DNA from 3 places in the Streptomyces sp. WZ-12 genome. Region 3 is predicted to be linked to each of the others. Evidence: riboswitches for the same ligand, from Rfam matches in the RefSeq annotation. Region 3 holds a riboswitch; each other region holds the start of a gene.
What was found. A riboswitch is a leader RNA that binds a small molecule or an ion and turns the genes downstream of it on or off. The one in region 3 is predicted to bind magnesium.

Region 1: linked by a shared signal. The riboswitch ahead of PV796_RS07025 (NRAMP family divalent metal transporter) and the one ahead of PV796_RS37705 (NRAMP family divalent metal transporter) in region 3 are both predicted to bind magnesium.
Region 2: linked by a shared signal. The riboswitch ahead of PV796_RS04525 (NRAMP family divalent metal transporter) and the one ahead of PV796_RS37705 (NRAMP family divalent metal transporter) in region 3 are both predicted to bind magnesium.

What each region holds. Positions count from the first base shown of each region.
Region 1 covers NZ_CP118574.1:1,644,522-1,648,956, forward strand. Annotated here, with positions in the region: gene PV796_RS07020 (hypothetical protein) at 1-552, opposite strand, end outside; M-box (ykoK) riboswitch at 708-878, shown strand; gene PV796_RS07025 (NRAMP family divalent metal transporter) at 1,175-2,842, shown strand; gene PV796_RS07030 (MgtC/SapB family protein) at 2,903-3,637, shown strand; gene PV796_RS07035 (TetR/AcrR family transcriptional regulator) at 3,854-4,435, shown strand, end outside.
Region 2 covers NZ_CP118574.1:1,108,554-1,112,988, forward strand. Annotated here, with positions in the region: gene PV796_RS04515 (hypothetical protein) at 1-151, opposite strand, end outside; gene PV796_RS04520 (hypothetical protein) at 305-643, opposite strand; gene PV796_RS04525 (NRAMP family divalent metal transporter) at 772-2,421, opposite strand; M-box (ykoK) riboswitch at 2,722-2,895, opposite strand; gene PV796_RS04530 (SpoIIE family protein phosphatase) at 3,303-4,435, shown strand, end outside.
Region 3 covers NZ_CP118574.1:8,604,504-8,608,938, forward strand. Annotated here, with positions in the region: gene PV796_RS37700 (bifunctional nitrate reductase/sulfite reductase flavoprotein subunit alpha) at 1-348, opposite strand, end outside; gene PV796_RS37705 (NRAMP family divalent metal transporter) at 691-2,325, opposite strand; M-box (ykoK) riboswitch at 2,790-2,967, opposite strand; gene PV796_RS37710 (hypothetical protein) at 3,218-3,601, opposite strand; gene PV796_RS37720 (trypsin-like serine peptidase) at 4,389-4,435, opposite strand, start outside.

The DNA.
Region 1 (4,435 bases), 7.0 Mb from region 3:
GTAGCGGCGCACCGCATGGACCCGGGCGACCGGTCCGCCGCGGTCCCACTCCCAGTACCAGAGCGCGAAGGCGAGGACGTTGGTGACCCAGATGGCGCCGCCGGTGGCCAGCAGCGCCGCGGCGTCCTCGCCCTCCGTGCCGCGCACCAGGCCGATCACCAGGTGCACCGCGGACCAGCCGTTCGCCGCGCTGATCAACGCGATCAACGCCAGCCCCGCCCACCGGTAGAGCCGGGAGGCCCGCTCGATGCGGACCGGGTCGGCCGCCACCAGGACGAGCAGCAGCACCGTCTCCAGCCCCGGCAGCAGCCACCCCGGATGGATCGCCAGCCGCGCCGGCAGCCGCCACTGGAGCACCACCGCCACCAGCACCGCCAGCGTCGACGGCCAGCGGGGTTCGCCGCGGGTGACCCGTCGCCAGGCCGGCCGCAGCCGCCGCCCGGCCTCGTCCCACCCCGCCACCGCCGGCGCCAACAGCGCCTCGATGAGGTCCAGTCGCTCGGCCGGGGTGCCGCGGTCGCCCGCCTCGTCGGGCCGGGGGTGCTCGGACATGCGGATCATGCTCACCCGGGAGCCGGGCGGTGTCCAGCGGCTCGGCCGGGGCGGCGGGATCCAAAGGTGGCCGCTTGGTTAAGAGTCGGTCAAAAACTTGCACTTCCGCGCAAGTACCTCCGCCGGCAGGTCTAAGCTCCTAGAGGTTTTGACAGCGGTCACCTCGTTCGGTGAGGCGTCGTCACGGACACAGGCCACTGATCCCACCCGTCGAGAGACGCTCCGGATCAGGACAGGTCTCCCCGGCCCAAGGGGTGACCCCAGGTGGCTGCCCCGCACGGGGCTACGCCGTGACGTGCCAAAGCTCTGACGAGTGGGGGTGAACCAGTCGACGGCGACTGGTCCGCTCCTTACCGGATCGACGACGGCGCACCCAGGCGCCCCGACCGGAAGGAGGCGAGAGACATGGAATGCAGTAGTCCGGGCCATCAACGGCCCCTGCTCCGCCTGCCCTCGCATTCTTCCGGCACGCGGTAACCACCTTCCCTGCGCGGCATCCCGCCGCATCACGCCCCGTACGGCCCGCCGCCGGCACGGGAGGTCGTGCTGCGCGCCCGCGCAGGGAGGATGGCTGCAGCGTGCCCCCAACTCCGCCCCTTCAAGGGGCACTTGGGAGGTAGCCATGACCGAGACCACCATCCGCCCCACGGCCCCCGCCGCGCCCCCGACGGCGCCGCCCACCGCCGTCCTCGACGACGCGCACATCGGCGACATCCGCGGCGCGCTCGGCACCATCCGGCACGACGACACCGCCCCGCGCCGGGGCCTGTCCGCCAAGCTCAAGACCCTGTTGGCGATCGTCGGCCCGGGCCTGATCGTGATGGTCGGCGACAACGACGCCGGCGCCTTCGCCACCTACGGCCAGGCCGGCCAGAACTACGGCACGCATCTGCTGTGGACCCTGCTCCTGTTGGTGCCGGTGCTCTACGTCAACCAGGAGATGGTGCTCCGGCTCGGCGCCGTCACCGGGGTCGGGCACGCCCGGCTCATCCTGGAGCGGTTCGGGAAGTTCTGGGGCGCGTTCTCGGTCATCGACCTCTTCCTGCTCAACGCCCTCACCCTGGTCACGGAGTTCATCGGCATCACGCTGGCCGCCGGCTACCTGGGCCTGCCGAAGGTCGGCGCGGTGGTGCTGGCCGCCGCCGTGATCATCGCCTCCGCCTTCACCGGATCGTTCCGGCGGTTCGAGCGGATCGCCATCGGACTGTGCGCGGCCTCGCTGCTGCTCGTCCCGCTCTACTTCATGGTCCACCCGTCCACCGGTCAGATGGCCCACGACTTCGTCGTCCCCCATCTCCCCGGCGGCGCCGGCCAGTTGTCCACCGTGATGCTGCTGATCATCGGCATCGTCGGCACCACCGTCGCCCCCTGGCAGCTCTTCTTCCAGCAGTCCTACGTCATCGACAAGCGCATCACGCCGCGCTTCATGTCGTACGAGAAGGCCGACCTGTGGATCGGCATCGCCATCGTGGTGATCGGCGGCGCCGCCCTGATGGGGTGCACGGCCGCCGCCTTCGCCGGCACCCACGGCGTCGGCGCGTTCACCGACACCGCCGGCATCGCGCACGGCCTGGCCGCGCACGCCGGCAAACTGGCCGGGGTCCTCTTCGCCATCGCCCTGCTCGACGCCTCGATCATCGGCGCCTTCGCCGTCTCCCTGTCCACCGCCTACGCCATCGGCGATGTCTTCGGCATCAAGCACTCCCTGCACCGCGGCATCGGCGGCGCCAAGGGCTTCTACGCCGTCTACGCCGGGCTGGTCGCCGCGGCCGCCGCGATCGTGCTGATCCCCGGCTCCCCGCTCGGCCTGCTCACCGAGGGCGTGCAGACGCTGGCCGGGGTGCTGCTGCCGTCCGCGTCGGTCTTCCTGCTCCTGCTGTGCAACGACCGCACGGTGCTCGGCCCGTGGGTCAACGGCCGCCGCACCAACGCCTTCACGGCCGCCGTCGTCGGCGTCCTGGTCACCCTCTCGGTCATCCTCACCGCCGCCGTGCTCTTCCCGGACATCGGCGCCTCCGCCATCCTCGGCATCATGGCCGGCTGCGGCGCGGCCGGGGTGCTGGCGCTGGGGTACGCGGAGCTGCGGCGCCGCCGCAAGGGCTGGGCGCGCGGCGGCCGGCCGGTGGACCGCACCGGCCGCGACGACTGGCGGATGCCGCCGCTGGAGACCCTGCCCAAGCCGGTCCTCTCGACCGGCCACAAGGTCGGCCTGACCGCCCTGCGGACCTATCTGCTGGTCGCGATGGTCCTGGTCATCATCAAGGTCGTCGAAGTGGCCCTCGGCCACTGACCGTTCGGCCGCCGTCACCCCTGCCCGCCACACCCCACCAGCCCCAAAGGAGGCGCTGCCATGCACTCCCTGTCCCTCGTCGACTTCGTGATCCGGCTCGCCACCGGCGTGGCCTGCGGAGCGCTCATCGGTGTCGAGCGCCAGTGGCGGGCCCGCATGGCGGGGCTGCGCACCAACGCGCTGGTCGCCGCCGGCGCCACCCTCTTCGTCCTCTACAGCACCGCCGTCGGCGACTCCGGCAGCCCGACCAGGGTCGCCTCGTACGTCGTCTCCGGCATCGGCTTCCTCGGCGGCGGCGTGATCCTCCGCGACGGCGCGGGGGTCCGCGGGCTGAACACCGCCGCCACCCTGTGGTGCTCCGCCGCGGTCGGCGTGCTGGCCGCCTCGGGACGGCTCGAACTCGCCGCCATCGGCACCCTCGCCGTCCTCGGCGTCCACCTCGTCCTGCGCCCGGCCGGCCGGCTGCTGGACCGGGCGCCGGCCTCCGGGTCCGACCCCGACGAGGCGGTGCACGCCACCGTGCACGTGGTCTGCGAGCGCAAGGCCGAGACGCACATCCGCGCCCTGCTGCTCCAGGCGCTCAGCGCCTCCGGCCTGACCCCCATCAGCCTGCGGGCCAGCCGTGACGCCGAGGACACCACCGGCATCCGCGCCACCGCCGCCGTCTCCGGCGACCTCGCCCAGGCCCTGGAACAGGTCATCGCCCGCCTCTCCCTGGAGCCGGACGTCCGCGACCTGCACTGGCACCTCGACGACCCCGAGGTCGCCGCCCCCGCCCCACGCGCCCTGGCCTGACCCGCCGCACCACCACAAAGGGCCGGAACGCCCGCCGCGCAACTGCCAACCACGCAGTGCACAACGGCCGTTCCGGCCCTCAACGCTTCCCGATTCGGACGATCCCCCGCGTCGCCCGAATCAGGCAGCTCAGCCGGCTCCCCCGACCCTACGGGCGGGGGTTCCGACCTGTGCTGAGTATACTGGCTCTCAGCCAGTCAACGCAGGAGTTACAGCATGTCCCCCCGCAGCGCATCGGTCAATGAAGAATTGCGACGGCGCTCCCGCGAGCGTCTGTTGCAGGCGACGGTCGAGCTGGTAGGGGAGCGCGGTTACGACGCGACCACGCTTGGCGACATCGCGCAGCGCGCGGGGGCGGCCCGCGGTCTGATCTCGTACTACTTCCCCGGCAAGCACCAGTTGCTGCAGTCGGCCGTGCACCGGCTGATGCACCGCACCCTCCAGGCCGCGCTGGAGCGCGCACCGCGGCCGACCGGGCCGGCGGCCGGACGGGAGCTGCTGGCCCGGGCCGTCGACGCGATCCTGGGGCTGGCACACGACGAACCGCTGCTGATGCGGACGCACATGGCCGGAATCCTGACCGCCTCGGGCTTCATCCAGTGCCCCGAGCAGCAGCGGCTGGCCCAGTTGCTGCGCGAGACGGTGGTGGCATACGGGTCGGCGGATCCGGACACCGACTACCCGATGCTGCGGGCGTTGTTGATGGGTTCGGTGGTGCCGATGCTGCTCCCGGGGGCGCCGATGCCGCGGGTCCGGCTGCGCGCCGAGCTGTTCCAACGGTACGGACTGGACTGGGAG
Region 2 (4,435 bases), 7.5 Mb from region 3:
CCAACACGTGCAGGACGGGGCTGTCGACGGCACCTCGGGCGAGCCGCTCGACGACACCGCGCAGGACGGTCCTGACGGCGTGGGCGGACGGGGCGGTCGGGGCCGCGGGCGAGCGCAGCGGACGGATGTGGATCACGGACAGAACGGACATGGCGCACTCGCCTCCGTGCGGATGGCGGAAAAGGGGAAGGGAAAGGAGGGAAGAGGAGAGGGGCAAGTTGCTTAAGCCGTAAGGGAGTTGTCTGGATCCGCGAGCCGGGCCCCTGGGGGCCGGCTCAGGGACCGGCCCCGTGCTCCCGCAACGTCAGGCGCGACCCCGCGGCGTGGCCGCCGCCTCGGTGAGGCGATCGGCCGCGGGGAGCGGAAGATCGGCGAAGTCGGCCAACCAGTGGGCATCGTGGCCCTGCCGGGCGAGGAGGTAGGCCAGGTGGACCCGCGGCTCGTAGGACGTCTGCGGGCCCGGGCAGAGCGTGCAGTTGTCCGGCGTTTCCAACAGGTAGGTGCGCTCGGCCCCGTCGTGCAGGGCCAGTCGGACCCGCGGGCAGCGGTGGTCGGGGACGGCCTGCCGATCGCGGCGCCGATCGGAACCGGTACGGGGACGCGGGAGTCGGTCCAGTTGGTTCAGTTGGTTCAGGAGGCGCATGACTGCTGCCCTCCCCTCTCTGTTCGGTGCGGTGTGGGCTTGCCGGCCGGCAGGAGTGCGGGTGACTGGCCGGCCCCGGGACGGTGAAACGGCGGACACGCCATCCCGGACTACGCGCGTGACAACGCTCAGTGCCCCAGGGCGAGTTGCACGATGCGGACGGCGACCAGGACCATCGCGGCCAGCAGATAGGCCCGCAGGGCGGTGAGGCCCACCTTGCGGCCGGTGGAGATGATCGGCGTGGGCAGGTGGTCGAGCGGCGGCATCCGCCACTCCTCCTTGCCCGTGCGGTCCACGCGCGCGGCCAGTGCCCAGCCCTTGCGGCGCCGGCGAGCCTCGGCGTAGCCGAGGGCGAGGATGCCGGCGACGCCGCAGACGCCCATGATGTCGAGGATCGCGTCCGAGCTGATGTGCGGGAACAGCACGGCGGCGGTCAGGATGATGGAGAGGGCGACCAGGACGGCGACGACGAAGGACGTGAAGACGTTCATCGCCCGCCCGTTGACCCACGGTCCGAGCACGGCCTTGTCGTTGCAGAGCAGCAGCAGGAAGACCGAGGCGGAGGGCAGCAGCACCCCGGCGAGGGTCTGCACGCCCTCGGTGAGCAGCCCGAGCGGGGAGCCGGGGATGACCACGATGACCGCGGCGGCCAGGATGAGCCCGGCGAAGACCGCGTAGAAGCCCTTGGCGCTGCGCACGCCGCGGTGCAGCGAGTGCTTCAGGCCCAGCACGTCGCCGATGGCGTAGGCGGTGGAGAGCGAGACGGCCGAGGCGCCGATGATGGAGGCGTCCAGCAGGGCGATGGCGAACAGCACGCCGGCGGTCCGGCCGGCGTACTTCGTCAGGCCGGCGGCCACGTCCTCGGCGTCGGTGAAGTTGCCGAACTCGCCGTGCCCGGCGAACGCGGCCGCGCAGAACCCCATCATCGCGGCGGCGCCGACGACCACGACGGCGATGCCGATCCACAGGTCGGCCTTCTCGTAGCGCATGAAGCGCGGGGTGATGCGCTTGTCGATGACGTAGGACTGCTGGAAGAAGAGCTGCCAGGGGGCGACGGTGGTCCCCACGATGGCGATGATCAGCAGCATCACGTCCGACAGTTGGGAGTGGTGCGGCAGGCCCGGGACGACGAAGTCGTGCGCCATCTGCGCCGCCGGCGGGTGCACGATGAAGTAGATCGGCACCAGCAGCAGCGACCCCGCGCACAGGGCTATCGCGGTGCGCTCGAACCGGCGGAACGAGCCGGTCGACGCGGCCATCACCACGATCGCCGCCGCCACCAGCACGCTCGGCACCTTCGGCAGCCCGAGGTAGCCGACCGCGAGGGTGATGCCGATGAACTCGGTGACGAGGGTGAGGGCGTTGAGCAGGAAGAGGTCGATGACCGAGAACGCGCCCCAGAACTTCCCGAACCGCTCCAGGATGAGCCGGGCGTGCCCGACCCCGGTGACGGCGCCGAGCCGGAGCACCATCTCCTGGTTGACGTAGAGCACGGGGACGAGCAGCAGCAGGGTCCACAGCAGGCTGGTGCCGTAGTTCTGGCCGGCCTGTGTGTAGGTGCCGAAGGCGCCGGCGTCGTTGTCGCCGACCATCACGATCAGGCCCGGGCCGACGATCGCCAACAGGGTCTTGAGCTTGGCGGACAGGCCCCGGCGCGGGGCGGTGTCGCCCTGCCGGATGGTGCCGAGCGCGCCCCGGATGTCGCCGGTGTGCGCGTCGTCGAGGACCGCGGAGGACGGCGTCGGGGTGGGCGGTGCGGTGGTGGACAGTTCGGTCATGACGGCCTCCCGGTCCCCCGTCCGGGGGAGGTTCGGGGGCACGCGGCGGCACCGTTCCGCGAGTGGGCAGCCCGGGTGCCGGGACGGCGGGGAGCCGTGCCGGTGGGGCCGCGGACGGGCGGAAGCGGGCGTGGAGAGGAGGGGTGTTACCGCGTGCCGGAGGTCAACGAGGACATACGGGTGCGGGGCCAACTGTGGCCCGGACTACTGCAATGGCCGTCCATGTCCCTCGCCTCCTCCCGGCCGGGGCGCCCGGGGCGCCATCACGGGCACGGCAAGGAGCGGACCGGCGCACGGGCCGGCTCACCCCTACTCGTCAGAGCTTTGGCACTCCACGGCGTAATCCCCTTGCCGGGGCAGCCACTTGGGGTCACCCCTTAACCCGGGGAGACCTGTCCTGAACCTGGGCGTCTCTCGACGTCGTGGGGTCAGTGGCCTGTGTCCGTGCAGACGCCTCACCGAACGAGGTGCCTTCGATTTCCTCGAATGCCCAGCAGCATACCGGTCTACTTGCACATGGACGCAACTACTTGACCGAACCTTGACGGCGGACGCGTCGGCGAACCCGGCACGGCCACCCAGCGGTTGGGGTGACGAACAGGGCAACTGCGCGCCGCTCGGGCCGAGTTGGACGGCGCCGCGGACTCCGCGAACGGGAAGCCCCAGACGGTGCCCGCGGCTGCGCCCACCAGACACCATCCACCGGTCCCTCCCGCTACTCCCACCCATCAGGCCCGACCGCCCGGACCCGCGCTCCTCGGTCGAGACGCCATCCCGCACCAACGCCGGGGAGTGCGCAAGCCGCCCCCTCGATCACGTTCCGTAACGGATCGCCGCGCATCCATGGGCAGCCCTGCCCCGGGAGTGTTAGAAATAGCAGCATGGCCGCAGGGTCCGGCCGATATCGGCGCGCAACGGTACGGTCACTGACCGAACGACGCCCGCAGAGCGTCGCGGGGCAGGTCTTCCTGCTCCAACTCGTCGTCGGTCTCCTGGTGGTCCTGGGCGTACTGGGGGCGCTGCTGCTGACCTCCCGGCACGACGCCGAGCAGGAGGCGCGCAACCGCTCGGTGGCCGTCGCGGAGACCTTCGCGCACTCCCCCGGGCTGCCGGCCGCGCTCCGTTCCCCCGACCCGACGAAGACGCTGCAACCCCTCACCGAGGCCGCCCGGAACCGCGCGCGGGTCGACTTCATCGTCGTGATGAACACCCACGGCATCCGCTACACCCACCCCGAGCCCGCGGAGATCGGCAAGCGCTTCGTCGGCGACATCAAGCCCTCGCTGGCCGGCAAGGTGGCGGTGGAGAGCGTGAACGGCCCGCTCGGACACGAGGTGCAGGCCGTGGTCCCGGTCACCGACGCCCACGGCTCGGTGGTGGGCCTGGTGTCCGCGGGGATGAAGGTGGCGAGCGTCAGCCGCGCCATCGCCGCCCACCTCCCGGCGATCTTCGGCATCAGCGCCGCGGCGCTGGTGCTCGCCACCGCCGCCACCTGGGTGATCACCACCAGGCTGCGACGTCAGACCCGCGGGCTGGGGTCCGTCGAGATGGGCCGCATGTACGAGCACCACGAGGCGGTACTGCACGCCGTCCGGGAGGGCGTGGTCATCGTCAGCGGCGACGGGCGGCTGCTGCTGGCCAACGACGAGGCCAGACGGCTGCTGGCACTGCCCGAGGACGCCGAGGGACAGGAGGTGGCCCGGCTGCCGGACCTCGCCCCGGGGCTGGCCGAGCTGCTGTCCTCCGGCCGCGCGGCCACCGACGAGATCCACCAGGCCGGCGGCCGGCTCCTGGCGGTGAACCAGCGGCCCACCGACCGCTACGCCGCCGGCACGGGGACGGTCGCCACCATCCGCGACTCCACGGAGCTGCGGCTGCTCTCGGGCCGGGCCGAGGTCGCCCACGAACGGCTGCGGCTGCTGTACGAGGCCGGGGTGAGCGTCGGCACCACCCTGGACGTCGCGCGCACCGCCGAGGAGCTGGCGGAGGTCGCGGTGCCGGGCTTCGCCGACTT
Region 3 (4,435 bases):
GACGTAGAAGGACAAGGCGTCCGGCCCGTGCGCGTCGAGGATCGTCCGCAGCCGGCCCGCGACCGACTCGATGGCCTCGTCCACGTCCGTCTCAACGGGCTCGGCGCCGCGCTCGGCACGCACCAGCGCCTTCGCCGCCCGCCCCGGAGCGGCCATCACGTCCGCGCTGGTCGCCCCCTTGGTGCACAGCCGGCCGGAATTGGCGGGGTGCGCCTTGTCCCCGGACACCTTCGCCCCACGGAGCCGACCGTCGGCAGGGTCCCGCGCCACGTCCAGAACGATCCCGCAGCCCACCCCGCAGTACGAACAGACCGTACGGACGCTGCCGTCCTTCGCGCCAGTTGCCACCAAAACTCCACTCCGCGGCGTGTCCACTCCCTTGAGCCGGACTGCCCCCGTCAGCGGCAGCAGCCCAGAGACAGCAGCTTAGGAAGATCGAATTTCGATTCCGTCACGAGCCGCGAGTGCCTGGCGTTACACCCGGCGCACACCGCACCACGGGCACGCGTGAGATGCCCACGCCGCCCCTACCGACACTCGACGCAGCGCCGTGCGGACGAACTGCGGCGGGACCGCCACCGGGACGGGACGGCCGTCCAGGCACAGTGCACTTCCGGTGACACGTTGTCGTGCCAGAGGGATGCGTGGGGCGGCCGTTTGCCGCCCCACGAAGTGGCTGCGGGCCGACGGTCAGTGTCCTGCGGCCAGTTGGGCAATTTTGACGATGACCAAGCCGACCGCAATGACCAGGTAACCGCGCAGCGTGAGCAGCCCGGCTCGGCGCAGGGGGGAGAACTTCGGCTTCTCCAGGGCGGAGAGTGCGGGGGTGCGCCACGCCTTGCGGTCGGCCTCCAGCAACGCCTTGCGGTCTGCCTTGCTCAGGGGTTCGGGTACGGCTGGATCATCCTGGTCCATGGCGTGTAGCCAAGCGGCCACGCGCGCGGCGGCGACGTTCGCCGCATGCCGCGACCGCAGGGCAACGAAGGTCCCGCCGACAGCGCCGACGGCCGCGCCGGCAGCGAGACCGACCTCCCATTGCGTTGTGGTCAGGTTCGGAAAGAAGGTGGCCGCGGTCAGTGCCAGTGAGAGCAGCACCAGCGTCCAGACGATCAGGCCCGCGACGATGTTCTGCTTGGCGGTGTTCACCCACGGGCCCAGCACCGGCCGGTCGTTGCACAACAGGACGAGGAAGACGGTTGCCGAAGGGAGCAGGACCCCCGCCAGTGCCTGGACGCCCTGGGTGATCAGGCCCTGGACCTGGTCGTTCGCCGCGAGTGTGACCGTGGCGGAGATGCCGATCAGGAGGGCGTAACCGACGTAGAACAAGGGAGCCTCGGACATCTTCCAGTGCAGCGAGTGCCGCTTTTTGAAGGTGTCCCCGAAGGTGTAGGCGGTGGCCAGTCCCACGGCGTTGGCGCCGATGAGGGCGGTGTCCAGCAGGAGGATCGCGAACAGCGCCCCCAGGGCCGAACTTCCGTGTTCCCGCAGCCCGTTCGCCACACCACCGGCGTCGCTGAACTGACCGAACAGGTCCGTGCCGTGGAAGACGAAGGCCGCGGTCGCCATGATCGCCGCACCGCCGGCCATGACGACAGCGATGCCGATCCACAGGTCCGCGCGCTCGTAACGGATCCAACGCGGCGTGATCCGCTTGTCCACCACGTTCGACTGCTGGAAGAACAGCTGCCACGGGGCGACGGTGGTACCGACGATGGCGACGATCACGAGCAGCAGCGTGGAGTCGAGCCCGCCGGGGAACTGCGGGATCAAACCCTGAGCGGCCGTGCCGACCTTCGGATGAGCCAGCAGCGCCATGGGGAACATCACCACGTTCACCGCGATCAGCAGGAACAAGAACCGCTCCCAGCGCCGGAAGGACCCCCCGGCCACCACGGCGAACAGCAGCACGGCAGCCATCGGGACGGCCACGTACGCGGGTATCCCGAAGTAGCTCAGTGCCTGGGAGACGCCGGTGAACTCGGTCACGATCGTCAGCGCGTTGACCAGGAACAGATCACCGACGCTGAAGGCACCCCAGAACGTGCCGAACCGTTCGAAGATCAGCCGGGCGTGCCCGACACCGGAGACCGCTCCGAGACGGACCACCATCTCCTGGTTGACGTAGAGCACCGGGATCAGCAAAGCCAGGGTCCACAGCAGCTTCATGCCGTAGTTCTGGCCTGCCTGAGCGTACGTCGACACGCCGCCGGCGTCGTTGTCCCCGACCATCACGATCAGTCCGGGCCCCATGATCACCAGTAGCGCGCGGATGCGCTGCCCCCACGACCGCCGCCGACCGCTGTCCCCTTGGCGGATGGTTCCCAACGCACCGACGATGTCCCCGACATGCGCGGGATCCTGCACCGCCGTGCCAACAAGGGCACGGCTCCCTTCCTGACGGGGATCTTGATCGGGAGTCTGCCGAGTGATGCCAAAAGCCATGTATCTGCCTCCCTGAACCGTACGCCCACAGGCGGGAGCACCCGCGTACGGGCGTGGCGAAAAACGGCTCCATGGCGAGCCGTTGAAGAGCGATGAAGAGCCAACGGGCGGACGTCTGGCGGCGCCGCTGGAACGAAAGCGAGCCGCCGCGCGGCATCCCGTTGACCGTGGAATGCGCGGCACGCCTCACGCGCGGTCACAGCGCGAGGGAATGACTCAGGCGTCTACCTTCACGAGGCCAGGCTGCATGTGAGGCCGCGTATGTCCATCAGGAACCATCCTGACCACCTCCAATATTGGATGCGTCGTTACGCTCACGACAGGGAAGCCTTCCTGCCTGCGCCGGACAGACACCCTCCACGTAAGAGCTTCGACACTGCACGGCGTATCCCCACCCGGACGGGCGGGAAGCCACTTGGGGTCACCCCTTAAGCCGAGGAGACCTGTCCTGATCCTGGGCGTCTCTCGACGTCGTCGGGTCAGTGGCCTGTATCCGTGCAGACGCCTCACCGAACGAGGTGCCCGTTTCCAGCCACCGGAACGCTACCCCACTTGCGTCACCGCGCAAATGAACACCGCTTCAACAACCCCCCAAGAAATCAACGCAGTTGAGGAAAAGTCCCATGCCTGCGGACGGTCTGACCCCGCGCGAGCCGCCTGCACGGAAGCCTGCTCCGACGTCGAAAGTGGCGTGCGTGGCCCGGGTGGCCGATCAGCAAAGGCCGAGGGGCTGCTACGAAGTCCGCGCAGCGGCGCTCGCTCGGGTTGTCCCCGCTCAGGCCGTTCCCTGGGAGGGTTTCTCGTCGTCCGGACCGGGTGGCCGGGGAGGGGCCGAGGGGGTGTTCTTGGTGTGCAGGTGCCAGCGCACGTTGCGTACACCGGGCTCGCGGGTCAGGTGGACGACGAGCCGTTCCAGCGCGGCGGTGGCGGAGGCGTCCGGGGTGAGGGCGACTTGCGCGAGCACGCTGACTCTGCCGTCCGGCCTGACGGTGCACCGACTGTCCACTCGCACGTCGGTGCCTGTGAACATGTGCGAGAACAGGGTGAGCGTCTTGTTCATCGCGTGCCCGTCGCACACGGCCTGGAGGGCGCAATGCACCGTCAGGGGGCGTGCGGGGTCCTTGAGGCGCCGGAAGCCTGGACGGGGTAGAAGGTGCATGGGCGCATCCTGGAAGAGTCAGTCAACGGCGAGGGAAATGACGCCAGTTGATGAGCCGTGAAGGAACGAAGGGCGAGGCGGGCCGGACTGTTGCGAAGCGAGGGCCGTCCAGCGGTCAATGTTCGTGCAGGAGCCTCGCCAGTGAGGTGCCTGCTGATGCCTGAGCGTAGTGCCATGATTGCACCTGGGCGCAAGTGTTGCCCCAACCTTGGCTCGATGGCACCCCCAACTCCTGCCAGCGGTAAGCCCCTTGCGCCAGTAGGTCGGAGCGCCCCAGCGGTGAAAAGCCTGCGTCCCCGCCACCGCGTACTGCTGTACTGCGGCAGGGGCTTCTGGCTCGACGTCGACACCACCTCCGACTGCGGCGACGGCCTGCGGATCGCGGGCTACAGCAACCCGGCCGGCCAGTCGGCGATCCCACACGCGTGGGCGCTGCCGGCCAGTCACCCTCGGCGATCAACTCGCTTGTGGTCTGGGAGACATGCGTGTTGGCAGTACGGGAGCCGGTCGAGGAGGTCGGCTCCCGCTGCTCACGCATACTGCGGTCGGTCGTCAGAGCCCTTGCTGCCATCGAGTACTTCTGACCGGTTTCATGCCGAGGACGCCTGTTGGGCGCTGGAGTAGGTCGCGGACGCTGGTGCTTCGAAGGCCGCCGACCTCAGTTGAAGCCCCTGGTCAGCCACCACTACTCGGCGAAGGGCGAGCCCGACACCTGTCTATCCTGCGCCAAGTACCCACAACCGCACCGGACATGAGAACAGAGTGCGTCCTCTGGCGCGGGTGGTCTTCATCCTGTGCTGGCAGTGGCCGGATCGTAGGAGTGTGGGCGCAGAA